4 regions of the Lactobacillus sp. B4007 genome follow, and region 3 is predicted to be linked to each of the others. Evidence: predicted binding sites of a transcription regulator. Region 3 holds the regulator's gene; each other region holds the start of a gene.
The links. Region 3 encodes HrcA, which represses chaperone genes, less so after heat shock. Its sites were predicted from a motif close to TTAGCACTCNNNNNNNNNGAGTGCTAA; they were not measured.

Region 1 (8,443 bases), on a different contig from region 3:
TTAAGTGGTTCGGGTAAATCTAGTTTAGCAATGGGTATTCTGTATTCTGAAGGTGCCCGGCGCTACCTTGATTCGCTGGCGGCTTACACTAAAAGGCGAATAAGTCAGGTCGGGCGGGCACAAGTCGATGAGGTAAAGCACATCCCTTCGGCATTAGCCTTGCGCCAGCGGCCGAGTATTCCGGGCGTCCGGTCAACCGTTGGCACGGTAACAGAAGTTTTCAATGTTTTACGGCTAATTTTTTCCCGGTTAGGTTCGCCAGTTTGTCCCAATGGCCACCGGATGGCGCCAACAATCAAGATTGCTGAAGCGATGGATTTAACCGGTGAGGCAATGGGGCGCCTCACTTGCCCAACTTGTGGCGAACAATTCTATGCTTTTAGTGCAGAAGATTTTGCCTTTAATTCCGATGGCGCATGTAAAAAATGCCAAGGTTTAGGAACAGTAGAACAAATTGATGATAGTAAGATTATTGCTAACGAAGAACTGACTCTAGAAAATGGTGCCGTGGCGACCTGGCAGATTCCGGGTCGCAATTGGATGTGGCGAATCGCCCGTGAACTTGGTGTCCGGACAGACGTACCGTACAAGGACTTGACTAAAGCAGAAAAGGAAATTGTTTTACACGGCAAGGAACGTAAGGTGCCGGTGGATTTGCCTACTTCAACGGGCCGAGTTTATCATCTCGATGCCTTATATGAAAATGCCTATAATGCTGTGGCTAATTCACGCAAAACTACGAAATCAGAGCGTGGACTGGAACGGATTAATTCTTTTTACCGTTTTAAAACCTGTCCGCGCTGTCATGGGCACCGGATTGACCCAAGTCGCTGGAGTCAATTGGTAGCTGGAAAAAATATTGTTGAAGCAGAACAACTTACGCTTGGTGAACTTGACGATTATATGAAAGAAATCGCAGCCTGGCTGCCAGATGATATGCAAGCTTTAGCGCAAAATCTGACGGGTGAATTGCTGCATCAGGTTAAGCCCCTACTAAAATTAGGGTTAGATTACTTGAGCTTAGCTCGTCAGGCTAATAGTCTTTCAACTGGTGAATTGCAGCGAATTCAATTGGGGCGCACCTTGCGGACAGAAACTACAGGAGTACTTTATGTGCTGGATGAACCATCTGTGGGACTGCACCCAGATAATGTTGCTGGGTTAATTGAGGTTTTTCACGAACTGGTCAATCAAGGCAATTCATTAGTCGTCGTTGATCATGAAACTTCAATTATAAGTGCTGCTGACTGGATTATTGAAATTGGTCCGGGATCAGGTTCGCAGGGCGGTCAAATAATTGCTGAAGGTTCGCCAAAAGAAATTGCGCAGAAGCCAGAATCTCTAATTGGTCCGTATTTAAAAGGAACAGCTCCGCTCTATGTGCGGCCGCAGGTGGATGCAAAGAAGATTTTTAGTGAAGGCACAATTAAGTTTACTGTCAAAGGCCGCTTTAATTTACAAAATGTTCACACGCAAATTCCGGTTGGGCGGTTGACTGCAGTTACGGGTTTTTCTGGAGCAGGCAAAACAACGTTAATTCTTGATTCGCTCATTCCCGCATTAAAGGCGCAAGAAAAACAGGTAGATGGTCCAAGCTGGGTAAAAGATTTGACTAGCGGCGGAATCAAAAACGTTATTAGCGTTGATTCCTCGCCGGTTGGCAAAAATCAGCGTTCTACGGTTGCTACTTATACTGATATTATGGATAATTTGCGCAAATTATTTGCCCGCCAGCCGTTAGCTCAAAAGCTAAAGTATAAGGCAGGGCATTTTTCCTACAATAATAAAGAAGGTGCGTGTCCGGCATGTGGTGGTACCGGAGCGATTTCACTTGATATTCAGTATTTGCCCGATATGGTTGAGACTTGTTCGGTTTGTGGCGGTCACCGGTTTAACCAAGACGTCTTGCGTGTAAAATGGCATGGACTGAGTATTGCAGACGTGCTTGATTATTCGGTTGACGATGCTTTGAAAGAACAGTTATTCAGGGATGAGCCTAAGATTGAAAAAACAATTACTACTTTGCATGATATGGGGCTAGGATACCTGCATTTAGGTGAATCAACACCTGCGTTGTCAGGCGGAGAAGCACAGCGGCTAAAATTGACTAGTCATCTCCACCGGCGGCAAAAAGGCAGTCTCTTTGTCTTTGATGAGCCAACAGTTGGTCTTCATCCACACGATGTTAGAACCTTGCTAGCTGTTTTTCAAAAATTACTGAAGCAGAAGGCAACGATTATCACGATTACTCATGATCTGGATATTATGGCTAATAGTGATTATATGATTGACATGGGTCCACGCGGTGGATTGCAGGGAGGAAAAATTGTTGCATGTGGGCAGCCTGTGGATATATCGCACAAAAAGGATAGTTTAACCGCCAAATATTTGGCTGAACACATGAATTTATATCAAAAATAGCATAATTATTAAACCTTGATAACAACAATAAAGTTGATTTATCAAGGTTTTTTAGTTAAAAAAGGAATAATTCACAAGTTAAGCAAAAAAATGTGGAAAAGTAAGCAAAAAGGGTTGCATTCTGTGGATAACCTGCTACAATATTATATGTAAGCAGTTAGCAGTCGACAACGTCGAGTGCTAATTACAAAATTTAAACCTATTAAAGGGGTGTATATGTATGGCATATTTTGATAACGAATTTGACAATCTATTTAGCGAATTAAATAATTCTTTCTTTAACAATGATGATAATGGCTCGATTCCAGTTCACTATTCGAGCATGAATATTTCTCCACAAGGCATGAACCAGAACGGTCAAATGCCTGGTCAACCAAAAAAGGAAAAACCAATTGGCGTTGACTTAGTTGAGCAAGCTAAAAACAATAAATACGATCCTGTAATTGGTCGTGATGAACAAATCCAAGAAGTAATTGAAATTTTAAGCAGACGTAAAAAGAATAATCCGGTTTTAGTCGGACCTGCAGGTGTTGGTAAAACCGCGATTGTTGAGGGCTTAGCACAAAAGATTGCTTCAGGTGATGTTCCTGACAAGATGAAAGATAAGCATATTATTGCAATTAACATTAATGATATGGTTGCGGGTTCTAGCCTTCGTGGTAGTTTCGAAGAGCGCCTGAAGAAGGTAATTGACGAAGCTAAAAAGAATCCAAACATCATCTTATTCATTGATGAAATTCATAACATTGTTGGTGCAGGTTCAACTGATTCTGAAAATAATAGTGGCGATGCTGCTAACATTTTGAAACCAGCTCTGGCTAGTGGTGACTTGAACTTAATCGGTGCAACGACAACAGGAGAATACCGTCGAATTGAAAATGATGCTGCTTTGGCACGTCGTTTCCAACCAGTACAAGTTCCAGAGCCATCCGCTGATGTAACGGTTAAAATTTTAGAGGGTCTAAAGAAAAAGTATGAAGACTATCACCACGTTAAATACAGTGACAGTGCTTTACGCTTAGCCGTTGAATTATCACAACGCTACATTCAGGGCCGCTATTTGCCAGATAAGGCAATTGACTTAATGGACGAAGCTGGTGCTAAGAAGGGTCTTGACACTATTCCTAGTGATGAAGCATCAATTAAAAAGAGAATTGCTAGTCTTGAAAAGGAAAAAGAAGAGGCCGCTAAAAATGAGGACTACAATAAAGCTAGTGATTTGAAGAAGAAGATTGAGGAGTTACGTGAAAAAGCCGATCACGTTGATGATGCTGCAACTCCACGCGTAACCGACCAAGACATCTATGCTTTAATTGAAGCAAAAACTAAGATTCCAATGAGCGAACTTCATGCCAGTGAGGGACAAAAGAACCTTGATTTAGCTGCTAAATTAAAGAAGGCCGTTATTGATCAGGATAATGCAATTGACGTGATTACTGATGCAATTGCCCGTAAGCAAGTATTCAAGGATAACAATCGTCCAACTGGGTCATTCCTACTGACTGGTCCAACTGGTGTTGGTAAAACTGAGCTGGCTAAACAATTGGCAATTCAATTGTTCGGCGGTGAAAATCACCTAATTAGACTTGATATGTCCGAATACCAAGACCAAATGGCAGTTAATAAACTAATTGGTTCAGCACCTGGCTATGTTGGCTACGGTGAAGGTGGACAATTAACCGAAAAAGTACGGCATCAACCATATAGCTTAATTTTGTTTGACGAAATTGAAAAAGCTAATCCACAAGTCTTTAACGCATTATTACAAATTATGGATGATGGTCGCTTAACCGATGCCCAAGGTAGAACTGTTTCATTTAAAGATACAATATTGATCATGACTTCAAATGCTGGGTATTCTGATAACTTACTCAAGGATGGCAAGGTCGACCATGATAAAATGATCAAAGCCTTAGAAGCTTACTTCAGACCAGAGTTTTTGAACCGGCTTGATGCAATCGTACCGTTCAATTCACTGACCGAAGAAGATATGACTAAGATCATCGATATTTACTTAAAGAAGATGTCACATGTCTTAGCTAAGAGGGATGTGAAAGTAGAAATTTCCCCTGAAGCAAAAGCTTACTTGGCAGAAAAAGGTTACGATAAGAAATTTGGTGCACGGCCACTACGTCGGGTAGTTGAGCAAGATCTGGAAACTCCAATTGCAAAATTGCTAATGAAGGAGCCTGACACCAAAGAAGTTAAGTTTACTGCAGATGACCAGCATGTTTACTTAAATGGTGATGCAGTTTTAACTATCACACCAAAAGCTGATAAGACCGATAAAACTAAATCTGAAACTAAAGAAAATAAGGACTAATTGCTAAACAATAATTGAGGACTAGTTTCCGCTACTTCGCGGGAGCTAGTCTTTTTTTGTCTAAATTTTTTCCTGCCCAATGGTTATTTGCCTTTTATCCTAATATAACTACTGATTGAGCTACTTGTTTCACGTGTGACACTCAAGCAGAGTTAACTATTTTTTTGCCAAAAAGATATTTTGGTAATTTGTGCAATAAAGGATTGACATCATTAAATTTATGGTCTAAATTAGTTAACAATTAACTATTAATTAAAAAGCTAATAATTTATTATTAGTTTATGTAACATAAGGAGTAATAAAGGGTGGATTGTTATGAAACAACGAGTAGAAGATCTTGATTGGGAAAATTTAGGCTTCGTTTATCGCGATTTACCATATCGCTATGAAGCTAAATATAAAGACGGCGAATGGCAAGAAGGAAAGTTGGTTGAGGATTCAACCGTTACCCTTTCCGAAGGGGCAGAAGTACTGCACTATGGCCAAGAGATTTTTGAAGGTTTGAAAGCCTACCGGCGTGAGGACGGTAAAATCAACTTGTTTCGCCCAGATCAAAACGCTCATCGTTTTACTTTGTCAGCTCAGCGCTTGGCAATGCCACCATTTCCTGAAGACCGTTTTGTAGAGGCAGTAAAGCAAGTGGTGCATGCGAATGAAGAATTTGTGCCACCATATGATAGTGGCGCAACTCTTTATTTACGTCCATTCATGGTTGGTACCTCAAATGTTTTGGGTGTTCAAGCTGCAGATGAATACGTTTTTCGCATTTTTGCCGTTCCGGTAGGGGCTTATATCAAGGGCTTGAACCCAGCCGACTATATTGTCAGCGATTATGACCGTGCTGCTTATGCGGGAACTGGTCAAGCTAAAACGTCAGGTAACTATGCCAGCAGTTTATTGCCGTCGGTTGAGGCGCATAAGAATGGCTATGCCGATTGTTTGTACCTTGATCCACGTGAACATAAATATGTTGATGAGTTTGGTGGCGCTAACTTTTATGGCATTACCCAAGAAGGGCAATTTGTTACCCCTAAGTCAAAATCGATTTTAATTTCAATTACCAAACGGTCCTTGTTAGAGCTTGCTAAGGAGCAGGGATTAAATCCGGTTGAGCGCCAGATCACCTTGGAAGAAGCTTTTAAGATGAAAGAAGCTGGTGCGATGGGCACAGCCGCTGTTATTTCGCCGGTGGGCTCCATTACCTATAATGGTAAAAAACATGTTATTTACAGTGAAACAGAAACCGGCCCGGTGACAACTAAACTGTACAATGAGTTAGTTGATATTCAATACGGTAAAAAGAAGGGCCCAGAGGGCTGGGTACAAACACTGGATTAAAAAAGTAAACATTTGAAAGCTTGATTTTTAAATTTAATGTATGATAAGAAACAGTAAATAAAAGCATGGTTCCAATTTAGCTAAGAAATTTTCAAATTCTGGAAGTGTATAAATCGAGCCATGTCTCAATATAATCTTCCCAAGATTATCAGCAATTAATGAGAAATACTGTAAACATAGTCATTTTAAATCCAAATTCTATACCACAGGAAATTGCAGTTATAAGTCATATTTTTAGTTTAATGAAAAAAGTAAAAGTAATGATATTTCGAATAATATAAAAGAATTTATTAACTAAATACTAAAAAATCTGCACAATACCAAACATAGAGTATTTAAAAATATGAATACAAAGATAAGCATAACTATCAGCAAAGACTATTTTAACTATAAGATATATAATGCGAAAAAGCTGTATTAATACAGAAATATCTGGAACTCAAAATGACTAGCAAAAGGATTTGGTGAAAACGAAATTATAGATAATCAAAAGCTAAATGATGAAGGAATTGATATACCTAAGAAATTGTAAACCAGTTTAATTAATTATCCATTTAGTATATTGATAATAACGGGTATATTTAATGTAAACTATCATTGTATATTATCTTTTTGTTTGTTGTAAAGACATTCTGAATTATACAATAATATAATGTTATACATTAACTTATTTAACTGAGAAGGCAAATAAATATGAAAAAATTAGTTAGAGATAAAATACCTGAATTTGCTAAAGATGCTAATTATCGTCACCTTACACATAGTGAAATTGAACCAGCTCTAAAGAAAAAATTAATTGAAGAAACTGGAGAAGTTGTCAACGCAACAAGTGAGACTAATTTGGTTGAAGAGCTAGGCGATGTTTATGAAGTTATCAGGGCCTATTTGAAGTTTAAGGGTGTTAGCCAAGAGGAGTTTCTAAAAATAGTTGGTCAAAAACGAGCTGAAAAGGGTGGCTTTACTGAATTTATTGAAATGGAAACTAAAAAGTAATATAAAAACTTCTTGTAAAAAAGAACATCAATTTTATATAGCAAATTAGAATTTTAATTTCTATAAAATTGATGTTTTTTATTTATTATAAAAATTTAGGCTGAGATAGGTTTTTGGTAGTCTGAGCTGCTCGAAAAGAAACAGGAATAGTTGTGTTGTGTGAAATATTTGAATCGTGTTCAATTAGTTTAATAAGATCATCAACTGCTACTCTTGCTATTTCTTTTACTGGTTGAACAATTGAAGATAAACTTGGAGTAATATTTGGCATAATTTGAAAACCGTCATATCCAATTATCTGTAATTCATCAGGAATTTTTATAGCATAATTTTTCAATTTAAATAGTAGTTGATAAGCTGTTTCGTCGTTAACAGCGAATATCCCATCAATTGTATCTAGATTATTAATGACCCTATCTAATAATAAAGGTGCCTGAGGGTCTGTTTCGCTACATTCAAAAATCTGATACGGAATCTGATTGTGCTCAATTACTTCTAAAAATCCTTTTTTTCGGTTTAATGAACCATTTGGATAATTAGCATATGTTCCAACAAAAGCTAATTTTTTTGCTCCTCTTTGAATTAATTCATGTGCAGCAATTTCGCCGCCATGAAAATTATCAGAAGTGATTGTAGCAACAGTCGGATATTCTGAAGTATCAAAGAATCTATCAATACTAACAAAAGGAATATTTGTTGATAAATAAGGAACAATATCATTATAAGTAATGCCTATAATACCATCGACTTTATTTTCTTGAGCCATTTTAAGGAACTTTTGCTCACTAGAAGGATCACTTTGATTATTAGACAGAAGCATCCCGTAACCACGGTTCTGCAAGTCAGCTTCTATATAGTAAGCAAACTCGGCATAAAAGGGATGCCAAATAAAAGGTACACTAAGAGCAATCATTTTCATTGATTCGGACTTTAATGCTTGTGCGACTCGATTGGGTTGGTAACCGAGCTCTTCCATTGCAATTTGCACCTTATCATAAGTAGATTGTGAAAAACCTCTTTTATTATTTAATACACGTGAAACTGTAGCTATTGAAACGCCAGCCTTGGCTGCTACATCTTTAATATTAGGCTGATTTTGGTTCATAATTACCCTACTTTATAACTTATATATACTATTATAACTCATAGATAACGTTTACTAAAAATATTTTATTTTTTCTTGAAACCCTTTTATATTAAGTATATTATTTAAGTAAACGTTTACTGATAACGTTTACAATAATGAAAAGGAGAGTAGTTTAAGTGAAACAAAAAGTTCAGTCGACTTCCCATCAGTTGTGGAAGGAACGTTTAAGTTATGGCATTTCAGATTTTGCATGCAACTTAGTATGGAATGTCTTGACATTG
Region 2 (8,443 bases), on a different contig from region 3:
GTAAGACCAAGCGAATTTTGGCAGTTGGTCCGCAAGATTGCGAGTTAACTTTTGACAAAAGCCAATACCCTGACGGTTATCAGGATTATGAATTAGAAATTGAAAATCCTGATCCTGAGCTAATTAAAGCGGTTTTAGCAAAATTAAAAGATAAGTATCATATCGTGCAAAACTTTTCTAATACAAACCAAGCAAAAATTGCACGCGCTTTCAAACATCGTGGTAAAATGTAAGTGAAAGTATATTTTTTGGTTATAGGATAGATATTTGGTAGAGTTATATTTAATTAAATAATCAAGATTAATCAAGTTATGGAGGAGCCTGATCATGTTTGAGATATTTCTTTTTGTCAATCCCATTGGTTTATATTGTTATGATACGGAAGTATTAATCAAGGACGCAATTGACGAACTCAACATAAATTCCTGCTTTCATTTTATTCCCGTTACGAATTCGAAAGTCATTAAAGAAGACATCATTAGAAGAAAAACTAGCGGACAAATTATAAATGATATTCCGGAATACACAATGGCTTCTTATCAAGCATTACGTAATTACCATGCAATTAAATTCGAATATGGTAATAGAAAAGCACGTTGCTATTTAGTTAGCTTACAAAAAGCTGTTAGTGGCGATTTTAATATTTACTCACAGGATTTACCTGAACAAGTAGCATTAGATTTAGGGTTAGATTTTAATCGCATTAATAGTTCTAAAATAAGTAAATACGTTGACGATTCCATTCAGCAAGACAAAGATCTTGCCCGCAAATTTAACGTTAAGAATATACCAACAACAATTATTTTTAATGAAAGTGGTAATTATAACGGAATTTTACTTGAAGGAATTGTAGCTCATGATAAGTTAATTGCACTTTTCAAAAATAGTGCTTGTAATCAAATTCCTGACGAACCAAAAGAAGAAAATAGCTATTACCCAACACGACATTTACGCTTGATGTAAGAATAATGTGATATTGTCGGGTGACTTTACTGGTCTGAATCGTTCATAAACCCAATTAGGCAGATCATTAATTGTCAGGTGATTTTGGTAAAGTTGAGCAGCAATGCGCAAGCCTTTAGTGCTTTTTTGCATTATTTGTGTTTGCAAGTAGCTTTTTTGTGCTCGCGGGTTAACGTTATAAGTGATTAATTGGGGCTGAAAGTGCCATAATTGCCGTAGTCCACTTTTACTTAAAGCAAAATTCGTTGACTGATACTGGATACGGTTAGTTAAAGGCTCACGTTGGACGTTAAACTTTAACCGTAAAATTTTTTTATAAGGGTTAATTTCAAAATAATAATTATGCCACAACTTATTTTCACGAAAGAAAATGAGTTGTGACTTTTTTATTTCTCGCGTTAAATAATGCCGTTTGCCTACTAGCCAAATATCTTTAATTCCATTTTGCCTGTATAAGAGATGGCGATGATTAAATTCTGCTTCGCTTAAAGGCGCACATTGGACTTCAAATGCCAACCTGGGACTTGCTAAAACGTCTGCCCTTAGTTGACCAGAAGCCAAAGTTACCTCTGTTTGCGCACTGAATTTTGCCTGCATAAGAGCAATTTTTAGTAGGTTCTTACTTCGTGCATGCTCATCTTTTTCTCCAGCCAAATTAACCTCTCCTGGTTGATGCCTAAAATAAGCAGTACCAGCCTTTACCACTAACTGCACTTCTTGAGAGCAATGCGGACAAAAATAATGATTTTTTTTCTTTTTAACTAGTGCATTTTTCACTTTTTCTGCTTCATCAATTGCGGTCACTAATTTATTATTCCAAAAAGCTGCATACATAATTTTCACCCATTATTAAGTACGCAAAAAAAGCAAGATTCACTTGCCTTTTACTTTTTATTCAAATAAATTATTAGTGCTTCAAATGGCTAAAATAATGACGTAACTGTCCAAGGGCATCACGTTCAATTAAACACTTACCCGTTGTTCTAACCCGAGCCATATCAGTCGCTTTTACTTTTGTACCGTATTCGTTAGCAATAATCCAAGCATCTTCTGGTTTAATTTCAACGTAATTTTCATCTGTAAATGCTAAATCAAGATAAAACAACCCACGTTCAAAATAAAGGCTTGAAGAAAGATCACTGGCTGATAAGCTATCTGCAAGTTCCGTTACTTCATTAAAGTCATTAAAACTGTAAGCTTGTTTTTTCTGCAACTTCCAAAAAGCTTTTTTAACTTTTGGCTTATTAGAATCGTTTGTGTCAGCACTATTTGCGTCATCATCTTCTAAATCAAAAAATGAGCGCCGTGAGTCAGTAATTTTGCTTTTTTTCAAATAACCAAAGTCGTTTTCAAACAGCTTAGATAGCTTGTCACGATCCTTTTCAGTAGTCTTAGTAATCAATAAGTCTAACCCACCATTATTCGGCATTACCTGAAAAGTAACGGGAGCATCTTGACTAAACGAATGGTCAGTATCAATTTCATCCAAAATTGAATAAAAGAATTGTTGGATCTTATCTTTATCGCCCAGCAAATCTAGAACTTTTAAACCGCGGTTTTCTAACTCGGCTTTATTAATCCTCACGCGGATAGTATTTTCATTAATATGTTCTACTTGCATGAGTTCTTCACCTCCATCAGATCCTTTGTTATATTGTAGCGTATTTTACGAATAAAATAAAAGCGTTAGTTTAAAAAACCAACGCTTTTTTCTTCATTACTTAACCTACTATAAGTCAGCAATTTTTTGCATCTCTTCAAGTTCAAGACGCCGTACTTTTCTTGGCAAGAACCGTCTAATTTCGTCTTCATTGTATCCAACCTGAAGTCGACGATCATCCATAATAATCGGTCGTCTTAGAAGACTTGGATTCTTTTCCACTAAATCAAGTAGATGATCAATCGACAAATCATCTAAATTAACTTTTAATTGTTGAAATGCTCTGGAACGTGTAGAAATAATTTCCTCTGTACCGTTCTCAGTCATTCGTAAAATCTGAATAAGTTCCTCTTTTGTTAAAGGTTCAGAAAATATATTTCTTTCCTTAAAATCAATATTATGCTTTCTTAGCCAAGCCTTGGCTTTACGACATGAGGTACAACTCGGAGATATGTATAAATTTACCATGTGATTCACGCTCCTTTGAACACATTGTTTGAATACTTTTATTATATCATATTACTTCCTTTTTGTAAGCAATATTCGTAATATTATATATTATACGATGTTAACTTGTAAAAGTGAATAAACTGTGAATTTTTTACCAAGAAAAGTTAAAGAAAACGAAAAGGGCCCATTAATATTTATTAATGCGACCCTTTCATTCTTCATAATTAATTATTCACTTTTTTCATTAATTCGTCAACTAATTTCTCGTTTTCTTCAGCAGTTTCTGAAACAAAACATGCTTTATTAGCTAATTCCTTAATGTCCTCAGTGTCAAGTTTCTTCATTAAACTTCTGATTCGCAGAATCGAAGTAGCACTCATTGAATACTCATCAAGTCCCATTGAAAGCAAGATTGGGAACATTGTGTTGTCGCCAGCAGCTTCACCACACATGCCACACCAAATACCATTTTCATGAGCAGCATCAATTGTGTGCTTAATTAAGCGTAATACTGAAGGATTGGCAGGTTGATACAGGTAAGAAACATTATCATTTCCACGATCAGCAGCCATTGTGTATTGAATCAAATCATTAGTACCAATTGAGAAGAAATCAACTTCCTTGGCAAATTGATCAGCTAAAACTGCAGCAGCAGGAACTTCAATCATCATTCCTACTTCAAGATTTTCGCCAACCTTTACGCCCTTCTTAGTTAATTTATCTTTTTCTTCAGCCAAAATTGACTTAGCTTTACGCAATTCAGCTAAAGTACCAATCATTGGGAACATAATTCCGAGCTTACCGAATGCTGATGCACGCAATAAAGCACGTAACTGTGTTCGGAAGATTTCCTCATTTTGCAATGACAGTCTAATTGCACGTACTCCCAAGAATGGGTTCATTTCTTCAGGTAAGTCCCAGTAATCGAGGTGCTTGTCACCACCGATATCCATGGTTCTGATAATGACTTGCTTGCCATGCATTCCTTCGATAACTTCTTTATAAGCTTCGAATTGATCTTCCTCAGTTGGAAAATCTTTAGAATCCATGTACAAAAATTCTGTTCTGTATAAACCAACAGCTTCAGCACCATTGGCATTTACACCAGCCATATCATTTGGAGTACCAATGTTAGCAGCAATCGTAAATTTCTTCCCGTCAGCAGTTACTGAAGGTTCATTCTTTAATTTTTCCCATTCAGCTTTTTGCTTTAAGAAAGCATCACTCTTCTTCTTGTAATCAGCTACTTGTTCATCAGTTGGTTCAATTACAGCGTCACCGTTCAAACCATCAACAACTATATTTTGACCATTAGTCACGTCTTTAGTAATAGAATCAGTACCGACAACAGCAGGTAATTCTAATGAACGAGCCATGATTGCTGAGTGAGCAGTCCGACCACCAATATCAGTTACAAAACCTTTGACAAACTTTTTGTTTAATTGCGCAGTATCACTTGGAGTTAAATCGTGTGCAACAACGATAACTTCATGATCAATTGAAGCAGGATTAGGCAATTCCTTTTTAAGCAAGTGCGCCATAATCCGCTTAGAAACATCACGAACATCTGCAGCACGTTGTTGCATATATGCGTTATCAGTCATTCCTTCAAAAATTGTAATAAATTTCTGAGCAGTTTCATCTAACGCAGCTTCGCTGTTGATCTTTTGCTCCTTGATTTCATTTTCAATTGCACCCGTAAATTCAGGGTCATTCAAAATCATCAAATGTGCTTCAAAGACTTGGGCTTCATCTTCACCTAAGCTCTTTTTAGCGCTGTCGCGAATTTGCTCAACTTCTGCAGTTGAAACTTCAATTGCTTTTTTGTAGCGAGCCAATTCACTGTCAACGTCGCTAATTGTCGTCTTTGTATAAGTAAGATCAGGTTCAACCAAGAGATAGGCTGGTGCTACAGCAATACCATCACTTGCAGCAATTCCTTTTAATGTCTTGGTCATTATTCAGCCAAACCCTCTTTTTTCATTGTTTCTGTAATAGCAGCAATTGCGTCCTTTTCGTCATCACCATCAGCACTAATAGTAACATCGGCATTCTTACCAACACCAAGTGACATAACGCCCATGATCGACTTTAGGTTAACTGACTTACCATTGTATTCAAGGTTAATGTCTGAACCAAACTTTGAAGCAGCTTGAACTAACAAAGTTGCTGGACGAGCATGAATACCTGTTTCTGCAATAACATGAAAAGCGCGTTTTTCCATTATAAATATCTCCTTTGAATTGAAAAAATCAAACCGGTAGTAAATACCTATTCTTGTATTAGGTTATCATTTTTTTGTGAATTATTCAACATAAATGTAACAGTTTACATCATTAAAGTTCAGACTTTGATCGCGTGTAAACTATTTTACCCCCTCGCAAGGCTTTTCCAGTTAACTTTTGCCTTTTACCAAAAGATCTTAAAGCAGCTTGAAAATCAAATGCTTCTTCGGGTTTAACTTCATAATGATCCAATTCACCATTTGCTAACTGCTCCAGAATTTTTTGATAATCCAAATTTACCACCGTTTCTATAAAACATATTCCATCCTTAGCAAAAAAATTGCTAAAGCTTATTTTAGCATATTTACCATGTAGACAAAAAAGGTTTTAAGTTTTAGCACTTGATTATTGCGAGTGCTAATTATATAATTTAATCATTGAAAAGAAAGGCGGTATAACATAATGCTTTGTCAAAACTGTCAAAAGCGACCTGCCTCAATTCACCTTTTTGCAAAGGTTAATGGGCAAAGCCGCGAAATTAATTTATGTCAACAATGCTATCAAGAACTTCAACAACAAGGAAATATTAATATGAGTAATGATAATAATGGTTTCTTTGGCGATTTTAACGATTTATTTAACTTTAGTAACGGCAATAACAGAATGAATGGCAATCCTAACAATCCTGGAATGAACCCAGGTAATCCTGGTAATCCAAATAACGGTGGAAATGGGCGCTCACTACTTGATCAATACGGTACTGATTTAACTGCATTAGCGAAAAAAGGTAAAATTGATCCCGTCATTGGTCGCGATAAAGAAATTGCGCGTGTCATTGAAATTTTAAACAGAAGAACCAAAAATAACCCGGTCTTAATTGGTGAGGCTGGTGTTGGTAAGACTGCTGTCGTAGAGGGCTTGGCCCAACAAATTGTGGACGGTTCAGTACCAGCCAAATTACAAGATAAACGAATCATTTCATTAAATGTTGTGTCACTTGTTCAAGGCACCGGGATTCGTGGCCAATTTGAACAGCGCATGCAGCAACTTATTAAGGAACTGCAAGATCACGATGACATCATTTTATTTATTGATGAGATTCATGAAATTGTTGGCGCTGGTAATGCTGAAGGTGGAATGGACGCTGGAAATATTATTAAACCCGCACTGGCTCGTGGTGACTTGCAGCTTGTTGGTGCAACAACCTTAAAAGAATACCGTGAAATTGAGAAAGATTCCGCTTTAGCTCGGCGGTTCCAACCCGTTGATGTTAAGGAACCATCAGTAGCGGAGACTATTCAAATCTTAAAAGGAATTCAAAAGCGCTACGAAGACTATCACCATGTTCACTACACGGATGATGCAATCAAAGCTGCTGCTGAATTATCTGAGCGCTATATTCAAGATAGATTCTTGCCAGACAAGGCTATCGACTTACTTGATGAAACTGGTTCTCGCATGAATTTGACAATTCCTTATGTTGATAAAGATAAAATGAAGGAACGAATTGATGCTGCACAGCAATTAAAGCAGGATTCTCTTAAAAATGAGGACTACGAAAAAGCTGCTTATTATCGTGATCAAATCGAAAAATACAATAAGATGAAAGATCAAAAAGTCGATCCTGATAAGTCACCAATTATTACTAGCAAGATCATGAACAAAATTGTCGAAGAAAAAACAGGCATCCCTGTTGGCGACTTACAAAAACAAGAAGAAAGCCAACTACAAAATCTTGCTTCAAACTTAAAAGCACATGTAATTGGTCAAGATAAGGCAGTTGATAAGGTTGCCCGCGCAATTCGCAGAAATCGAATCGGCTTTAACAAGTCCGGCCGCCCTATCGGTTCATTTCTCTTTATTGGTCCAACGGGTGTAGGTAAAACTGAGCTTGCTAAGCAACTCGCCAAGCAAATGTTTGGTTCAGAAGACGCTATGATTCGTTTTGATATGTCTGAATATATGGAGTCATACTCAGTTTCGAAATTAATTGGATCAGCACCTGGCTATGTTGGTTATGAAGAAGCAGGTCAACTAACGGAACGAGTTCGGCGCAATCCTTATAGTTTAATTTTATTAGACGAAATTGAAAAAGCCGATCCTTCAGTGATGAACTTATTCTTGCAAATTTTGGATGATGGCCGTTTAACTGATTCACAAGGACGGACGGTTTCCTTTAAAGATACCATCATTATTATGACGTCTAATGCTGGTCAAGGAATTAAACAAACCAGTGTCGGATTTGCTGCTGAAAATTCTAGTGAACATCCCGACTCCGCTAGAAATTCAATGAGCCAATTCTTCAAACCAGAATTTTTAAACCGGCTAGATGATGTCATTGAATTTAATGAATTATCTAAGGAAGACTTAATCAAGATTGTTAACTTAATGCTAAATGAAGTTAACAGTATGGTTAAGAATCAAGGAATGCAAATTACTGTTACCGATGATGCTAAAGAAAAATTAGTTGAAGATGGTTACAATCCTGCTATGGGTGCACGTCCTTTACGGCGAATTATTCAAGAAGAAATCGAAGATAAAGTCGCTGATTATAAGCTAGATCACCCAGCTGCTAAAAATCTTTTGGCCAGTGTCTCAGATAAGCAAATCACAATTAGTGAACAAGATAATGCCGAATCTGTGCATAGCGCAACAGACGAAGATTAATTACTTTAATTTAAGCTAGTAGTTTTTGATAAATTACAATAAATATTATTTTTTAATAGAGAAAATTGTTTAAAATAGCGTTATACTAAATTAAGAACTACTAGAAGAAACGGGTGAAATCCATGCATTTAATAGATGTAACCAATAGTTATAAGGATCTAGTTCACAGTCAATTGAATTCGACTAATGTTAATTACGTCAAAGTTTATTCATTAGGCAATACTTCTGTCATCTATACCGAAAGTAATGATGCGATCGGAATTGCCTTGGAGAACCACGATCGTCGTATACGTAAGGAAGAAGCAGAATTTGTAATTAAGCGATTAATCAAAGAGCAAGATCCTTCGTACGTGGTAACCTTCGACAAAAGTCAACACTTAATCGAAATTCATATTGACAAGTAAAAAAGAGAGACGAACGTCTCTCTTTTTTGTTTACAATTTTTCTGTTAGTTTTACATCTGGATACTTGTCTTGGA
Region 3 (8,443 bases):
AACTAGTAGCGGCTGAATACGGAATTAATGCTGAAGAAAAAGTTCATGAGGACATGTCTGATATTGATAACTTATACAATAAGAGAATGGAAGCCTCTAAGGAATCTAAGCATCAGATTAAGCGTCCACCTGTAGTAACAATCATGGGTCACGTTGACCACGGAAAGACGACTTTACTTGATCGTTTACGTCATACTCATGTTACCGACCATGAAGCTGGCGGTATTACGCAAAAGATTGGTGCATATCAGGTTAGAATTGATAATCATTTGATTACCTTCTTGGATACCCCTGGACATGCGGCCTTTTCAAATATGCGTGAACGTGGTGCAGAGATTACTGATATTGTTGTTTTGGTTGTAGCTGCAGATGACGGTGTAATGCCACAAACAATTGAAGCGATTGATCATGCTAAAAGCGCTAAAGTTCCAATCATTGTTGCAATCAATAAAATGGATGCTCCAGGCGCCAACCCACAACATGTTACTGAGCAATTGATGAAGTATAATCTTATTCCGGAAGATTACGGTGGCGATACCATTTTTGTTAATATTTCTGCCAAAACTGGTGAAAATGTTGATGAATTATTGCAAATGATTTTACTTCAAGCTGATGTGATGGAATTAAAGGCTGATCCAAAACAAAAAGCTATCGGTACTGTTATTGAAGCTCGGTTGTCTCGTGGACGTGGTCCAGTTGCCGACTTGTTAATTCAACAAGGTACGCTTCATACAGGTGATCCAATTGTTGTTGGTAACCGGTTTGGTCGTGTTCGGGTAATGACCAATGATCGTGGTCGGCAGGTTGAAAAGGCAACACCTTCAATGCCAGTTGAAATTACTGGTTTGAATGATGTTCCTGAATCAGCCGATAAGATCGTTGTCTTTGATGACGAAAAGACTGCTCGAAGTGTTGGTGAGCAAAGAGCTCAACAAGCATTACAACAATCACGTGAAAATGTTACTCATGTTACTCTTGATAATTTGTTTGACACAATGAAGAAAGAGAATATGAAGGAAGTCGATGTTGTCTTAAAGGCAGATGTTCAAGGTTCGACAGAAGCTTTGCAACAATCTCTAGAAAAGATTGAGGTAGAAGGCGTTCGCGTTAACATTATTCACGCAGGCGTAGGTGCCGTTAATGAATCTGATGTCACATTGGCTGGTGCTTCCAATGCCTTCATCATCGGCTTTAATGTTCGACCAACGGCAACTGCTAAGTCGCAAGCTGAGGCTGATGGTGTCGATATTCGCTTATATAGTATTATTTACAAGGCGATTGATGATGTTAAGGCAGCTATGCAAGGAATGCTTGAACCAACATACGAGGACAAGGTTGTCGGCAACTTAACAGTTCGTGAAACTTGGAAAGTTTCTAAAGTTGGAACTATTGCCGGTGCTTTTGTTGACTCAGGTTACATCACACGCGATTCTGATGTCAACTTAATTCGTGACGGTGTGGTCATTTATAACGGTAAAGTTGCTTCACTTAAGCGATTTAAGGATGATGCTAAAATTGTTAAGCAAGGTTTTGACTGTGGTTTGACAATTGAAGGCTATAATGACATTAAAATTGGTGATGAATTAGAAGCAGTTGAACAGCAAGAAGTTAAGCCTAACTAGTTTGACGGGGAGGAAAACATGAAACACAGAGTAGGTCGTGTTGAAGGAGAGATCCTCCGTGAATTAACCAAAATTCTGCGGAAAAATATTCGTGATCCACGCGTAAGCGATGTTACAATTACTGCAGTTGAATGTACTAATGATTTGTCGTATGCAACTGTTTACTACAGCATTCTTTCTGAAAATCCAAAAAAGGAAGAAGAAGCTGCTGCAGGACTTGAAAAAGCAAAGGGCATGATGCGTCATTTGCTTGGTCAAATTTTAACAGTTTATAAAGTGCCTGAATTAATTTTCAAGCGAGACAATTCAGTAAAATATGGTAGTAAAATTGATCGACTAATTGCTGAAGTTAAAAAGCAAGATGAAGATCGAAATAATTAACCAAAAAGCGCTGTTGGGCGCTTTTTTAGTGGGTAAGGTAAAATGATAAATGGAATTTTAGTGGTTGATAAAGACAAAGGCATGACCAGTGCTGACGTCGTCTACCATTTACGCAAAGCCCTTCATATTAGGAAAATGGGTCATGCTGGTACTTTGGATCCCGATGTAACTGGTGTTTTGCCAATAGCAATTGGTCAGGCTACCAAGTTAATTGAATTAATGCATACGCAAAATAAGAAATATGTGGGAACAGCTATTTTAGGCTATGCTACTGATAGCTATGATATAAGTGGTAAGGTTCTCAAAAGTCAAAAGTTGACTGATCCGATTGCAAAAGAAGAAATTGAACAGCAAATGCAGAAATTCGTTGGTCAAATTGAACAGGTACCACCAATTTATTCAGCTGTCCGGGTTAACGGTAAGCATCTATATGAATACGCTCGTGAGGGTATCGAAGTAGAACGGCCAAAAAGGCAAGTGCAAATTTTTGCCTATGATACTATGTCTGAACCGGTATTTGATTCAAAAACCGGTTTTCAAGAATTTGATTTTCAAATTGAATGTAGTAAAGGTACATATGTAAGATCCCTTGTTAATGACTTAGGCACCCGGCTCGGGGTTCCAGCCGTGATGAAAACATTACGCCGGACTGCAAGTTCTGGTTTTACCATTGATCAAGCGGTTAAACTTGATCAAATTATTGCTCATCCTGATGAAGTGATCAACTTTATTCAACCAATTGGTGCCTTTTTTAAGGACTATGAAACTTGCGATTTAACTAGTGGTCAATGGCTAAAAGTAAAAAATGGCAATTCAATCCCTTTGAAAACGAATGCAAAAAAGGTTGCATTAAGGTACAATAATAGCGTTAAAGCAATCTATCAAAAGGATGATGCTGTTTATCGCCCTGATTTGATGCTGTTACAAAACGAATAGGTGAAATGAAGGTTATTTATCGTGCACATTATCCATTTAACTTACCCCATCGGCGAAAAGCTATTTTCAACTAATATTATCTTAGCGCTTGGTTTTTTTGATGGCGTCCATCTCGGACACCAACAGTTAATTAAAATTGCCAAAAAAAAGGCAGACGACAAGCACTTGCCCTTGGTTGTAATGACCTTTGACCGTCATCCTAAAGAGGTTTACCAAAATTCACAAGTTACCTATATAGATAATTTAGGTGAAAAAGCCTATAAAATGCAAAAACTTGGTGTCGACTATTTATTGGTCATGCATTTTAATGAGCAATTTTGCCAGTTAACTGCACAAGAATTTGTTGATAACATTGTCGTCAAACTGGGTGCTGACACGGTAGTGGCTGGCTTTGATTATACTTATGGTCCTAAAGATATTGCTAATATGAAAAATTTTCCTAAATTTGCTAGAGGCAGATTTGAAATAATTGATGTTCCGAAACAATCTTATGATGGTCAAAAGATTGGCTCGACGGAAATTAAAAAGGCAATTACTGCTGGTCAGATGGACTTAGCACAAAAACTTTTGGGTGCGCCATATGTTATGTCTGGGACAGTAGGTCATGGTCTGCGTAATGGACATAAATTGGGCTTTCCTACAGCTAATCTAGTATGGGATACTAACAAAGTGGTGCCAAAGGTTGGCGTGTATGCAACCCGAACTAAAATTAAGGGTCAATGGTATGACTCAATGACCAGTGTTGGCTATAATGTAACTATTAATGATAATAAGAGGATTTTTATTGAATCTAATTTATTTGGATTTAATGAAGAAGCTTATGACGAGGACATGGTTATAAAATGGTACAAGTATACACGTGGTGAGATTAAGTTTGCTAACTTGAACGAGCTAAAAATGCAGATGAAACAAGATGAAGCTGAAATAAAGGCTTATTTTGCCCAGAGAAACTAATAAATTTTTCCGGTTAATTAGAAAACTGCATTTTGTCATAAAAAAGTTTAGCACTCGACTTGACATTCTGCTAAAAACTAGTATCATAATAATTGTTAGCACCTGATAAGTATGAGTGCTAAAAGTGAGGGCGATTTTTATGTTGACCGAACGTCAAGAATTAATTTTAAAGACAATTATTAATGATTTTACGCAAACGCATGAACCGGTTGGATCTAAAACGGTCATGAATCAGTTGCCAATTAAAGTTTCGAGTGCAACTATTCGTAATGAAATGGCTGCTTTGGAAGACAAGGGATTACTTGAGAAAACACACCTTTCAAGTGGACGCGTACCGTCTACTGAAGGGTATCGGTATTACTTAGATAATTTACTTGAACCTCTTCAAATCCCGTCGTCTGTTTACCAGAAAATTGTTAGTCAATTAGATCAGCCTTTTCACCAAGTCAACGAGATTGTACAGGAAGCTGCCAAAATTCTTTCTGACTTGACTAATTACACTGCTTTTGCAGAGGGACCCGAAAATAGTGATTTAACTATCACTGGCTTTCGAATCGTACCGTTATTTAATCGCCAAATTATGGCTATCTTGGTAACTAGTGATGGTAACGTCCATAGCCAAGTTTACAGCTTACCTTATAATGTTCACGGTGATGAAGTAGAAAAAGCTGTGCGGATGATTAACGATGAACTCGTAGGAAAAGCTTTAAGTGAGATAACTCCTACCTTGCTTAATCAGACCTTGGGTAAAAAGCTAACGAGTAATCATGTAAGCGAACTAATTGATTTAGTTGAAGATGTTATTAACGATGCTGCTAGTGAGCAGATGTATGTTGATGGTCAAATCAACTTATTGAATAATAGTTCGTTTGATGATGTTTCTAGCTTGCGTTCACTATATGAATTGATTGATCACAATGATTTGATTTCTAATTTTGTTGATGACAAGACTAATTCAGATGGTGGAAAATATCCGGTACGTGTAAGTTTGGGTTCTGAATTGTCAAATGATTTGTTAAGAGATTATAGTCTGCTTACGGCAGAGTATAGCGTTGGCTCCCATGGCAAGGGCATAATTGCTTTACTTGGCCCGAATAATATGCCATATTCACAAGTTATTGGCCTTTTGGAATACTTTAGAAATGAATTGGCTAAGAAACTACTTGAATATTATGGTAGGTTTAAATAAAGGAGGTTAGCCGTGAGTAAGGAAAAATATGTTAGCGAAAAAGATTTGGCCAAAGATAAAAGTCAAACAGAAAAAGCTAAAAAAGATGAAAAAAGCAAAGTAAGTACTAAGGCTGACGAACACAAAGATCAAAAATCCGCAGAAAAAAAGCTTGCGGAAAATTTAGTCAAAGCTCAAGAAGAAAAGAAAGACTTGGAGGACAAATTCCTTCGTAGTCAAGCGGAAATGCAAAATATGCAAAATCGCTACAATAATGAGCGTGCACAATTAATCAAGTATGAATCACAATCTTTAGCAAAGGATGTTCTACCAGCAATGGATAACCTTGAACGTGCCTTGAATACTAAAGTAGATGATGAAGCTTCTAAACAACTTAAAAAGGGTGTCCAAATGACTTTGGATTCTTTGATTAAGGCGATGAAGGATCATGGTATCAGTGAAATTGAAGCTGAGGGAGCTAAATTTGATCCTAATTTACATCAAGCAGTACAAACTGTAGAAGCTGAAAATGATGAACAAAAAGATCACGTTGTTCAAGTTTTACAAAAAGGATATTCATATAAAGATCGTACACTAAGACCAGCAATGGTTGTTGTTGCACAATAATTGAAAGGAAGATTATTAATGTCAAAAGTTATCGGTATTGACCTCGGAACCACTAACTCAGCAGTAGCAGTTTTAGAGGGTAAAGAACCAAAGATTATTACTAACCCAGAAGGTAACCGTACCACTCCATCCGTTGTCGCATTTAAAGATGGTGAAATTCAAGTAGGTGAAGTTGCTAAGAGACAAGCAATCACGAATCCTAACACAATTTCATCAATTAAGCGTCATATGGGTGAGACTGATTACAAGGTAAAAATTGGCGATAAGTCTTATACTCCACAAGAAATTTCTGCCATGATTTTACAATACATCAAGAAGTTTTCTGAAGATTATTTAGGTGAAAAAGTTACGGAAGCAGTTATCACCGTACCTGCATACTTCAACGATGCACAACGTCAAGCTACTAAGGACGCTGGTAAGATTGCCGGTTTAGAAGTTAAACGGATCATCAATGAGCCTACTGCATCATCACTTGCTTACGGTCTTGATAAAGATGCTGAAGACGAGAAAGTATTAGTTTACGACCTTGGTGGTGGTACATTTGATGTTTCCGTATTGCAACTAGGTGACGGCGTCTTCCAAGTTCTTTCGACTAACGGTGATACTCACCTTGGTGGGGATGACTTTGATAATAAGATTATTGACTGGCTTATCAAGAACTTTAAAGATGAAAATGGCGTTGACCTTTCTAAAGACAAGATGGCTTTACAACGGTTAAAGGATGCTGCTGAAAAAGCTAAGAAAGATTTATCAGGTGTATCATCAACTCATATTTCTCTTCCGTTCATTTCTGCTGGTGAGTCTGGTCCTCTTCACCTTGAAGCTGACTTAACTCGTGCTAAGTTTGATGAATTGACTGCTGATTTAGTTGATCGTACCAAGATCCCATTTGATAATGCGTTGAAGGATGCCGATTTAACTGTTGGCGATATTGATAAAGTTATTTTAAACGGTGGTTCAACTCGTATACCTGCTGTTCAAGAAGCAGTTAAAAAATGGGCTGGTAAGGAACCTGACCATTCAATCAACCCAGATGAAGCTGTAGCTTTAGGTGCTGCTATTCAAGGTGGGGTTATCTCTGGTGACGTTAAAGATGTCGTATTACTTGATGTTACACCACTTTCATTAGGGATTGAAACAATGGGTGGCGTCTTCACTAAATTAATTGAGAAGAACACCACAATTCCAACTTCAAAGAGTCAAATTTTCTCAACTGCAGCTGATAATCAGCCAGCAGTAGATGTCCATGTTTTACAAGGTGAACGTCCAATGGCAGCTGATGACAAGACTTTAGGTCGCTTTGAGTTAACTGACATTCCTGCTGCTCCTCGTGGTGTACCACAAATCCAAGTTACATTTGATATCGATAAGAATGGTATCGTTAATGTATCTGCTAAGGATATGGGTACTGGAAAAGAACAAAAGATTACTATTAAGAGTTCTTCCGGCTTATCTGATGAAGAAATTCAAAAGATGCAAAAAGAAGCTGAAGAACATGCTGAAGAGGATAAAAAGAAGAAGGAAGAAGTCGATCTTCGCAATGAGGTTGACCAATTAATCTTCTCAACTGAAAAGACCTTAGATGAAGTCAAAGACAAGGTATCAGATGACGATACTAAGAAGGTTAAAGATGCTCTTGAGGCTTTGAAGAAGGCACAAAAAGATAATAACTTGGATGAAATGAAGACCAAGAAGGATGAATTATCAAAAGTTGCTCAAGATTTAGCCGTAAAATTATACCAAGCTAACGGTGGAGCTCAAGGTGCCCAAGGTCAAGCTGGTCCGCAGGCAGGCCCACAAAACCCAGGTTCACAAGATGGCGGCTCTGATAATGGCTCTGCTGGCGATGGTGAATTTCATAAGGTAGACCCAGATAAATAAAGGGTTTATAATTGAATAAATTAGAAAAGAACTGCCGCATAAGTAGTTCTTTTCTTTTGTAAAGTAAGGAGCTTTTAGATGGCACAAGAAGATTACTATGATGTGCTAGGCGTTGATCGGAATGCCAGTGATAAAGAAATTAACTCTGCTTACCGTAAACTAGCTAAAAAGTATCATCCAGATATCAATCATGAACCTGGTGCAGAAGAAAAATATAAAAAAATTAACGAAGCATATGAAGTTTTACATGACCAACAAAAGCGGGCACAATATGACCAATTTGGTTCTGCTGGCGTAAATGGTCAGGGCGGCTTTGGCGGTGGAGCCGGTCAAGGATATGGCGACTTCGGTGGCTTTGGCGATTTCGGCGATATTTTTAATGATTTCTTTGGTGGTGCTGGAGCTTCGTCACGTCATGTTGATCCGAAGGCACCAACTCGCGGAGAAGATCTTGATTATACGTTAACAATTGACTTTATGGATGCGATTAATGGTAAGAAAACACAAGTTTCTTATACTCGCAGTGAAACATGTCCAACTTGCAAGGGTAACGGTGCTGAAAAGGGTACTCAACCTATTACCTGTGACAAATGTGGTGGTACGGGAATAATGACCGTTAGCCAAAAGTCAATGATTGGTGTAATTCGGCGGCAAACTACCTGTGATAAATGTCATGGTCGGGGTGTCATCATTGAGCATCCATGTAAGACTTGTCATGGTAATGGCGTTGTAGACGGTAAAAATACCATTGAGGTTAATATTCCAGCCGGAATTGATAATGGCCAACAACTACGTTATGAAGGTCAAGGTGAAGCAGGTAAAAATGGTGGACCTTATGGTGATTTGTACATAAGCTACCGGATTAAGCCATCTA
Region 4 (8,443 bases), on a different contig from region 3:
ATAGTGATGATTCTCTTCATTATGACTACTTTGTCGAGCCCCATTTTCATATCATTTGTAAACAATGTGGCAAGATTGCAGATGTTTATTATCCAGATTTTGAAACGGTTGAAAATCGAATGCGCGCTGAGGCAGAAAAGCAAACAGGTTTTATTACATCTGCAAGTCACTTGGAGATTTTTGGTATTTGCCCGGATTGTCAAAAAAAGAATAATAAAAGCAAGAACTAACTGTTCTTGCTTTTTACTTTATTCAAATTAATCGATTTTCATACTTACTAACAATTCAGCTCTTTGAGCTAAATTAACATATAATTGCCCGTTATTGACCGAAATTCCTTCAATCTCGCGGCCTGTATCAAATGAATAATGATCTTTTAATGTGCCGTCACGACCGATCTTAAAGATTAAATCATTAAAGGCAAGATAGAAGTTCTTATGTTCAGGATCGTAGGTAAATCCTTGAACAGGAGAGTTGTTATTAACAAAATTACCATCTGTTTTTCCAACTAATTTTGGATACCAGTTGTCACCAGTACGAGTTAATTGCCAATATTCATAGCGATTATTCTTAACATCGTGATAAACAGTATACATTTCATAATCATTCATCACAACACCGTTATGGAAGTAACGTGGATTGTCTTGGTCACCAACCCAAGTCTTAACGGTCCAAATCTTATTAATTTGCATATCACTCTTCCGAATTTGTAATAATTCTTCAGAATCGCTGCTCTCTTTCAAAGTATTATCATTGTTCAAAACATAGATATATTTGTCACTTGAACCCATGGCTTGACCATGTCCAATTGGAATATAAGGACTAACTTTAACGTGTTTTACATAATTGTTAAAATCCTTTTGAGACATATCGAGTAAGTATTGGGCGTTATAAGGACTAGTTAGTTTATTTAAATCATAACCCACAATGTGTCCTGATCTTAAATATGTATGGCTTAATAAACTAGTGTATGCCCATCCCTTTGACACAGTAACGCCTTCTGGGATATGACCTACACGGTTAATATTATCATCACTAGGATCTTTGACACTGAGTAAAACTGGTTGATAGAACTTAGTCTTCAGCGTTAAATTACCACTTGTCAAAGTGTGTTTTTCAGTTTCCGGTGAATATTCAGTTGGACTAACATAATTTACTGAAGAACCATAGTGTGTTTTCCATGCTTGGTGATCATTAGTACCTGGTTGAGCTGGTAAACTGTTAGTTACGTCTGGGTCGGCAATTCCCTCTTTAGTACTCTTTCTAACAGTAACTTTAACAGTAGCAGTAGCTTTACCATATGTATATTTTACTTTATAAGTTTTTGGAGTAGCACATGGTATAGCATCACGCGACACCTTGACATTATCATTGTCAATTACTGTTCCCATATAGTTAGTTGCATAGGAAATAGCATCTCTTGTAGGAAATTCATAGCCATCATTACGAACTAAAGTGACTGTTTTAGGGACAGCAATTTCATTTCTTGCAAAATAATTTTCATTGACATAGCCGACCTTACGACCGTCAACATAAATTCGCCAGTAGCGGTATTTCTTTGTTTCAATCAATTGGTCAGATTGAATGTGATTGTATTGAAAATTGATGCCGTCAGCAACTTTTTTGACAACCTTACCGTTTTTAACGTCTTGCCAAACTTTATAATTCTTATTACCGGCAACTTTAGTCATCATGGCATAACCAGTAATAATCTGCTTTGGCTTCTTTTTATTTTCTTTGTCTTGATCGCCATTATCCCCATCATTAGGGTTCTTCGGATTAGTCGGTGTTTTTGCATCCGTATTACTATTACCGTTGCCATCGTCATCGTCAGCACTTTCACCATTATTTTCATTATTGTCAACTGTATCAGAGACAGAATTCTTATTAGAATTGTTTTGTGCCGGTGTTTGCTGCGTAGTACTGGAATCAGCTACAACTGGAGTTGCACACAATCCAGTCGTTGCTGGTAAGCTGACTATCAATGCTGTCGTCATTGTTGCTATTTTTTTAATAAGCTTCAAAATTATTCCTCCAAAAATTTAGTTTACTCTTCGTATTATATAATAAGAATGTTGTAACTTAGAATACAAAATTAATACACTTTCATTGACAGGTTTTGATGTAAGTGATTTAATTAGCACTGTACTTATTAGAGTGCTAATAGATATGAATTTTAATTCAGGAGGTAGAAATATGCTTGTACCTACAGTTATTGAACAAACTGCCCGTGGTGAGCGTGCTTATGACATATATTCACGCTTGTTAAAAGATCGAATTATTATGCTTAGTGGTGAGATTAATGATGATATGGCCAATTCAATTATTGCCCAATTATTATTCCTTGATGCCCAAGACAACACAAAGGACATTTCACTATACATTAATTCACCAGGTGGAGTAATTACTTCTGGTTTGGCAATCATGGACACCATGAACTTTATCAAATCAGATGTTTCAACCATTGCAATTGGAATGGCTGCATCAATGGCATCAATTCTTTTAACCAGTGGAGCTAAGGGTAAGCGTTTTGCTTTGCCAAACTCAACTGTCTTGATTCACCAACCTTTGGGTGGCGCACAAGGTCAACAAACTGATATTCAAATTGCAGCCAATGAGATCTTAAAGAGTCGTGAAAAGATCAATAAGATTTTACACGAGACAACTGGTCAACCACTAGAAAAGATCCAAAAGGATACTGAACGTGACAACTACTTGACTGCTGAAGAAGCAAAAGATTATGGTTTGATTGACGAAATTATGGTTAACCAGAAGAAATAGTTGAATACAGCCAAATTAAAAGAGCTTTGAATAATTTTCAAAGCTCTTTTTGTTATTCATTTAATGTTTCAGCCATCTCATGCAGTTTGGCAAACCGATGATTAGCGCCCGACTTCGAAATCGGTCCATCTGGTACTTTTTCGGCTACTTCTTTTAAAGAAAGTTCCGGGTTCTGTAATCGCAGACGGGCTATTCCCTGTAATTTTTCGGGAATGTTTTCTAAGCCAATTTTATTATCAATCAGCTCAATGTCTTCAACTTGTTTAGCGGCAGCCGTTGCCGTTTTTTTCAAATTAGCCGTATCACAATTAACCAATCGGTTAACTGAATTCCGCATATCACGCATTATTCTGAGATCCTCAAAAGAAAGCATGGCATTAATTGCACCAGTTATATGTAAAAAATCACCAATTTTTTCAGCTTCTTTTAAGTAGACGATATAACCCCGCCGCCGCTTAGTTGTTTTCGCATTAAGCTTAAAATAATGATTCATCAGCTTAAGCAGATCATTATTATGATCCTCATAAGCAGAATAGATTTCAAGGTGGTAACGACTTGTTTCAGGGTTATTAACGCTGCCACTGGCCAAAAAAGCACCTCGCAAATAAGACATAGCACCTTCACGCGAATTAATAATTCTTTTGGGAATACGGGTAATTAATCCTGCCTCGGGAGTTAAAATTTCCAAATTTGTCAGAATTTCCTTAACGTGATTTTGCAGTCTAACCAAGTACTGATTATTTTTCTTAAGCTTCATTTTTCGTGAAACTATTAATAATGGTTCGACCTTATATGCAGTTTTAATTAAAGAAAAAATGCGACGCGCAATTGCGGGATTTTCGGTTGTAATATCAAGGCTAAACATGTGATCATGAAAGTTTAACACGCCGTTCATTCGTAAAAATGCCGCTAACTCAGCTTTTGCATGCTCAGGATGAATTGGTAGCGACGTTAACTCCTTTTTTACCTTGCTCGCATAGCTTGCCATTAACTAATCCATTCTCTTTCTGCGGGACATTGCCGCAAACGCCCGATTAATAATTTCTTTAGCCACTTTTTGCCCATCGTGAAAAACAAGGCCACTTCGTTGATCAATAAAATCATCGGTAATAACGCGGCACCCTTGCTGCCTTAAGCCAGCATAATCATTTTTAACCGGCTCAATATAAGCATCATAATCATCCGGGTCAAATTTTGACATATCAATCTTGGCCCCATTAACCAATGTTGTATTAATATAATGACCGCCAAGATGATTATTAATTACAGATACATGGTCACAATCAGAGAAATGATCTGTTTCACCAAGCTGAGTCATAATATTACAAATATAAATAACTTCAGCTTGCGTTTTCTTTACAGCCTCACCTAAATTCGGAATCATTAGGTTCGGCAAAATTGAAGTAAACAAACTTCCCGGTCCCAGAACTACGGCATCAGCCTGCATTATGGCCTCTAAAACAGGCGAAACGGCTTCTGGCTCAGAAGTAGAATTTGTATCGGTTACCCAAACACGCTTAATCCGTTTATCTTTATTAGTTATCTCCTTTTCCCCTGCTTGAACTGTGCCATCAATAAATTCAGCATTTAGTGTTAAGGGTTCATTTGAAGCTGGGAAAACATGACCATCAACTCGCATCATACGTGATAAAGATTGTACGGCATCAAAAATATTGCCATGCATTTCATTTAACGCTGCGATAATTAAATTACCAATCGCGTGCCCGGAGAAAAATGAATCTGATGAATCAAACCGATATTGAAAAATATCTTTTTCTTCCTGAGGAATATCACTTAATGAAACTAAAACATTTCTTATATCACCAGGTGGAACAACGTTAATAAAGTTTCTAATTGAACCAGACGAGCCACCATCATCCGATACAGTAACGATGGCAGTAATCTGCGCATTTTGATCCTTTAAGGCGTTTAAAACTACTGGTAAGCCAGTACCGCCACCAATAACAACGATTTGTGGTCTTCTGCTTTTAGTAACTCTAATTATTTTAGAACCTTCATAGGTCATTTTTTCACCTTTTTCTAGTGTAACGACTAATTTCGCGGTGTGTAATATCAACTGAATAATTTTGGGATAAATCATGAGCAAGCTGCTGGGCAATTGCGACGCTCCGATGCTGACCACCAGTACAACCAATCGCAATTGTTAATTTACCCTTGCCTTCTTTAATATATCCGGGCACAGCTGTTTCCAGTAAATCTAATAACTTCTTGTAAAAGACTTTTGTTTCGTTTTTTTCCATTACATATTTGGCAACACGCTTATCTAAACCAGTAAACGGTCGCAATTCAGGAATATAAAACGGATTGGGCAAAAAACGAACATCCATAACGATATCCGCATCGATTGGCATACCATACTTAAAACCAAAGGACAGGACTTCAATCGAAAATGGTTGTTTTGCCTTACCACTAAACTCATCAAAAAGTTTCTGCTTAAGCTCTTTGGGCTTCAAATTAGAAGTGTCAATAATATCATTGGCCCGATTTTTTATTCCCGTTAATATTCGACGCTCCTCGATAATTGCATCAAGAAGTCTACCACTTCGAGCAAGTGGTGGAACTCTTCTTGTTTCTTTATAGCGGGCAACAAGGGTATCATCTGAGGCATCTAAAAAAACAATCCTTGTTTGAACGCTACTATTATCTTCAAGTGAGTTTACTTCGTTTAACAAATCCTTGTAAAAATTTTTAATTCTAAGATCAACGACAACTGCCACCTTTTTAAAGTCATCTGAATTAACGATTAAATCCCAAAAACTGGAAAGAAGCGTTGGTGGCAAATTATCTACAACGAAATAGCCCATATCTTCAAGTGCATGCGAGGCCACCGTTTTACCCGCACCACTCATACCTGTAACGATTAATAATTGTTTTTTATTGACAGACATACGCTATCCCCCTATTGATATAATTATAACATACCGGGTGTTTCATAACTTTTCTGGGCAAAAAAAAAGTCCGTTAGGAACTTTTTCTTTGTCTTTTTTATCTACGAGCAAATGCCGCAATTACTTCACCTATTCCGAAAATCAATAGCCATAATGAAACCAGCCAGATTAACGTTAAAGCTGACAATGCTGGGTTAAACATTAAACTAATTGCGATTAATAATCCGAAAATATTCAAAATAATATTAATCCAAAAGTAAAAACCCGAAATATCTCGTAAATGCCACGAAAAAATAATTCCAGAAATTGAATCGAATAGGAACCAAAATGCAAATAAATATGCAATTGTCAGTCCAGCAGCATCGTATGAATAGAGGAATAGAACACCGATAATGATATCCAATACCCCAGAAACAATTGAGAGCCAGCTAAATGAAACAAAATAGCGAAAACGACTATAAAATACCAACCAAACAAATCCTTGTACAATCGATACAATTGCAAACAATAATACAAATGCATGTAATGCCTTGCCTGGATGACGGATTAAAAATAGTCCTGCTATGATCATTAAAATACCAGAGATTAGTGCGGCCCAGTTAAAGCTACGATTTTCCTTATAATTTGAAAAATTATCCATTTTTCTTCCTCCCTGACAATTATTTTACACTTTTTGAATAAGAATAAATACTATTTATTATCTTTTTTAACGGTCTGCTTAGTTAATGCCGTATCGCGTTTAAGCACGGGAGCAAGATATTGCCCAGTAAAGCTTTCCTTAACTTTTGCCAGTTGCTCTGGCGTACCTGTAGCAACTATATTGCCACCGCCTTCGCCACCTTCTGGGCCCAGATCTATTAACCAATCAGCATTCTTAATTACATCAAGATTATGTTCAATAATTAAAACGGTGTTACCTTGATCAACTAAGCGCTGCATGACATCAAGAAGACGCTTAATATCATCTGTATGTAATCCTGTTGTTGGTTCATCCAAAATATAGAAATTCTTACCTGTTGAAATCTTTTGTAGTTCAGCAGCTAATTTCATTCTTTGGGCTTCACCACCAGATAAAGTCGTAGCTGATTGCCCTAATTTGACGTAGCCTAAACCAACATCAACTATTGTCTGCAATTTCCGCGCAATTTTAGGAATATTTTTGAAAAAGTCACATGCTTCACTAATTGTCATATCGAGAACTTGTGCAATATTCTTTTTCCGGTAAGTTACCTCCAAAGTTTCGGAGTTATAGCGGTTGCCGTGGCAAACTTCACAAGGTACATAAACATCTGGTAAAAAGTTCATTTCGATCTTAATAATACCGTCACCACGACATGCTTCACAGCGACCGCCCTTAACATTGAAAGAAAATCTCGCTTTTGTATAACCACGAAGCTTAGATTCATTTGTTTGCGCAAATAAAGCTCTAATATCATCAAACACACTAGTATAAGTAGCTGGATTACTACGAGGTGTTCGTCCAATTGGACTTTGATCAATATCAATTATTTTTTCAATATTTTTGTAACCAGCAATGCTGCGATATTTTCCTGGCTTAGTTTGATTACGATTTAATTTTTGTGCTAGAGCACGTTTAAGAATCATATTGACTAAAGTTGATTTTCCAGAACCTGAAACACCAGTAACAACAATCAACTTACCTAAAGGAAAGTCTACCTTAAGATTTTTTAGATTATTTTCTGCTGCACCCGTAATGGTAATCTTTTTACCATTGCCCTTACGTCTTTTAAGGGGAACTGGCACAAACTTTTTACCTGCTAGGTATTGGCCAGTGAGCGATTTAGGATTCTTTTCAACTTCTTCTGGTGTACCGGCAGCCATTACTTCACCGCCATATGACCCTGCTCCTGGTCCCATATCAATTAAATAATCGGCTTGCCTCATTGTCTCATCATCATGTTCGACAACAATTAACGAATTACCAAGGTCACGCATTCTCTTTAGAGCAGCAATGAGACGATCATTATCGCGCTGATGCAGACCAATTGACGGTTCATCAAGCACGTACATAACACCTGATAAGTTCGATCCAATCTGCGTTGCCAAACGAATTCTTTGTGCTTCACCACCAGATAAAGTATTAGCTGATCTTGATAAAGTCAGGTAATCAAGGCCAACACTGTTCAAAAAGGATAACCGATCGCGAACCTCTTTTAGGATTGGTTTAGCAATAATGCTTTTTTGCTCATTAAGCTCAATATTGTTAAAAAAGTCTAGTGCTTTATTGATCGAAAGTTCCGACGCCTCAGCGATATCTTTACCCATTACCTTTACGGCTAAGGCCTTCTGGTTCAACCTTTTTCCGTGACAAGTTCCACAAGTCATTTCCGTCATGTATTTTCCCATAATGTCACGCATAAACTTAGACATCGGGTTGACATAACGACGTTCAACGTTTTCCATTACGCCTTCAAAAGGTGCTTTTGTATCTTTAACGCCAAATTCACCAGATAAATGAAAAGCAACTTCTTTTTTAGAACCATGCATCAGCATTTCTTTTTGCTTTTTAGTGAGTTTATTATATGGCTTATCCATTGGAATCTTTAAGCCTTGGCATGCCTGTTCAAGCATGCCCCCATAATATTTGGAGTTTTTCCACGGTATAATTGCTCCCTCAGCTAGCGTTTTACTTTTATCAGGAACAACTAGGTCTTCATCAACTGAACGCTTAACACCTAACCCATCACAGTCTGGGCAGGCACCAAATGGTGCGTTAAATGAGAATAACCGCG

Region 1: a site for HrcA is predicted at 2,579-2,605, ahead of J3U54_RS02620 (ATP-dependent Clp protease ATP-binding subunit). Genes of this name have one in related genera too.
Region 2: a site for HrcA is predicted at 5,693-5,719, ahead of J3U54_RS03620 (ATP-dependent Clp protease ATP-binding subunit). Genes of this name have one in related genera too.
Region 4: a site for HrcA is predicted at 2,138-2,164, ahead of clpP (ATP-dependent Clp endopeptidase proteolytic subunit ClpP). Genes of this name have one in related genera too.

Annotation. Positions count from the first base shown of each region.
Region 1 covers NZ_JAFNPA010000001.1:542,503-550,945, reverse strand. Annotated here, with positions in the region: gene J3U54_RS02625 (ATP-binding cassette domain-containing protein) at 1-2,421, shown strand, start outside; gene J3U54_RS02620 (ATP-dependent Clp protease ATP-binding subunit) at 2,642-4,744, shown strand; gene J3U54_RS02615 (branched-chain amino acid aminotransferase) at 5,060-6,082, shown strand; gene J3U54_RS02610 (nucleoside triphosphate pyrophosphohydrolase) at 6,776-7,075, shown strand; gene J3U54_RS02605 (LacI family DNA-binding transcriptional regulator) at 7,161-8,180, opposite strand; gene J3U54_RS02600 (glycoside-pentoside-hexuronide (GPH):cation symporter) at 8,339-8,443, shown strand, end outside.
Region 2 covers NZ_JAFNPA010000002.1:77,317-85,759, reverse strand. Annotated here, with positions in the region: gene J3U54_RS03660 (CYTH domain-containing protein) at 1-233, shown strand, start outside; gene J3U54_RS03655 (DsbA family protein) at 328-963, shown strand; gene J3U54_RS03650 (competence protein CoiA family protein) at 949-1,797, opposite strand; gene J3U54_RS03645 (adaptor protein MecA) at 1,871-2,584, opposite strand; gene spxA (transcriptional regulator SpxA) at 2,693-3,091, opposite strand; gene ptsP (phosphoenolpyruvate--protein phosphotransferase) at 3,298-5,031, opposite strand; gene J3U54_RS03630 (phosphocarrier protein HPr) at 5,031-5,297, opposite strand; gene J3U54_RS03625 (hypothetical protein) at 5,410-5,592, opposite strand; gene J3U54_RS03620 (ATP-dependent Clp protease ATP-binding subunit) at 5,761-7,965, shown strand; gene J3U54_RS03615 (DUF1827 family protein) at 8,088-8,369, shown strand; gene J3U54_RS03610 (peptide chain release factor 3) at 8,400-8,443, opposite strand, start outside.
Region 3 covers NZ_JAFNPA010000003.1:230,526-238,968, forward strand. Annotated here, with positions in the region: gene infB (translation initiation factor IF-2) at 1-1,622, shown strand, start outside; gene J3U54_RS06330 (ribosome-binding factor A) at 1,641-2,003, shown strand; gene truB (tRNA pseudouridine(55) synthase TruB) at 2,046-2,939, shown strand; gene ribF (riboflavin biosynthesis protein RibF) at 2,961-3,893, shown strand; gene hrcA (heat-inducible transcriptional repressor HrcA) at 4,033-5,082, shown strand; gene grpE (nucleotide exchange factor GrpE) at 5,095-5,688, shown strand; gene dnaK (molecular chaperone DnaK) at 5,707-7,569, shown strand; gene dnaJ (molecular chaperone DnaJ) at 7,648-8,443, shown strand, end outside.
Region 4 covers NZ_JAFNPA010000002.1:129,453-137,895, reverse strand. Annotated here, with positions in the region: gene J3U54_RS03880 (Fur family transcriptional regulator) at 1-230, shown strand, start outside; gene J3U54_RS03875 (GW dipeptide domain-containing protein) at 258-2,024, opposite strand; gene clpP (ATP-dependent Clp endopeptidase proteolytic subunit ClpP) at 2,197-2,781, shown strand; gene whiA (DNA-binding protein WhiA) at 2,834-3,769, opposite strand; gene J3U54_RS03860 (gluconeogenesis factor YvcK family protein) at 3,773-4,807, opposite strand; gene rapZ (RNase adapter RapZ) at 4,812-5,690, opposite strand; gene J3U54_RS03850 (HdeD family acid-resistance protein) at 5,788-6,330, opposite strand; gene uvrA (excinuclease ABC subunit UvrA) at 6,381-8,443, opposite strand, start outside.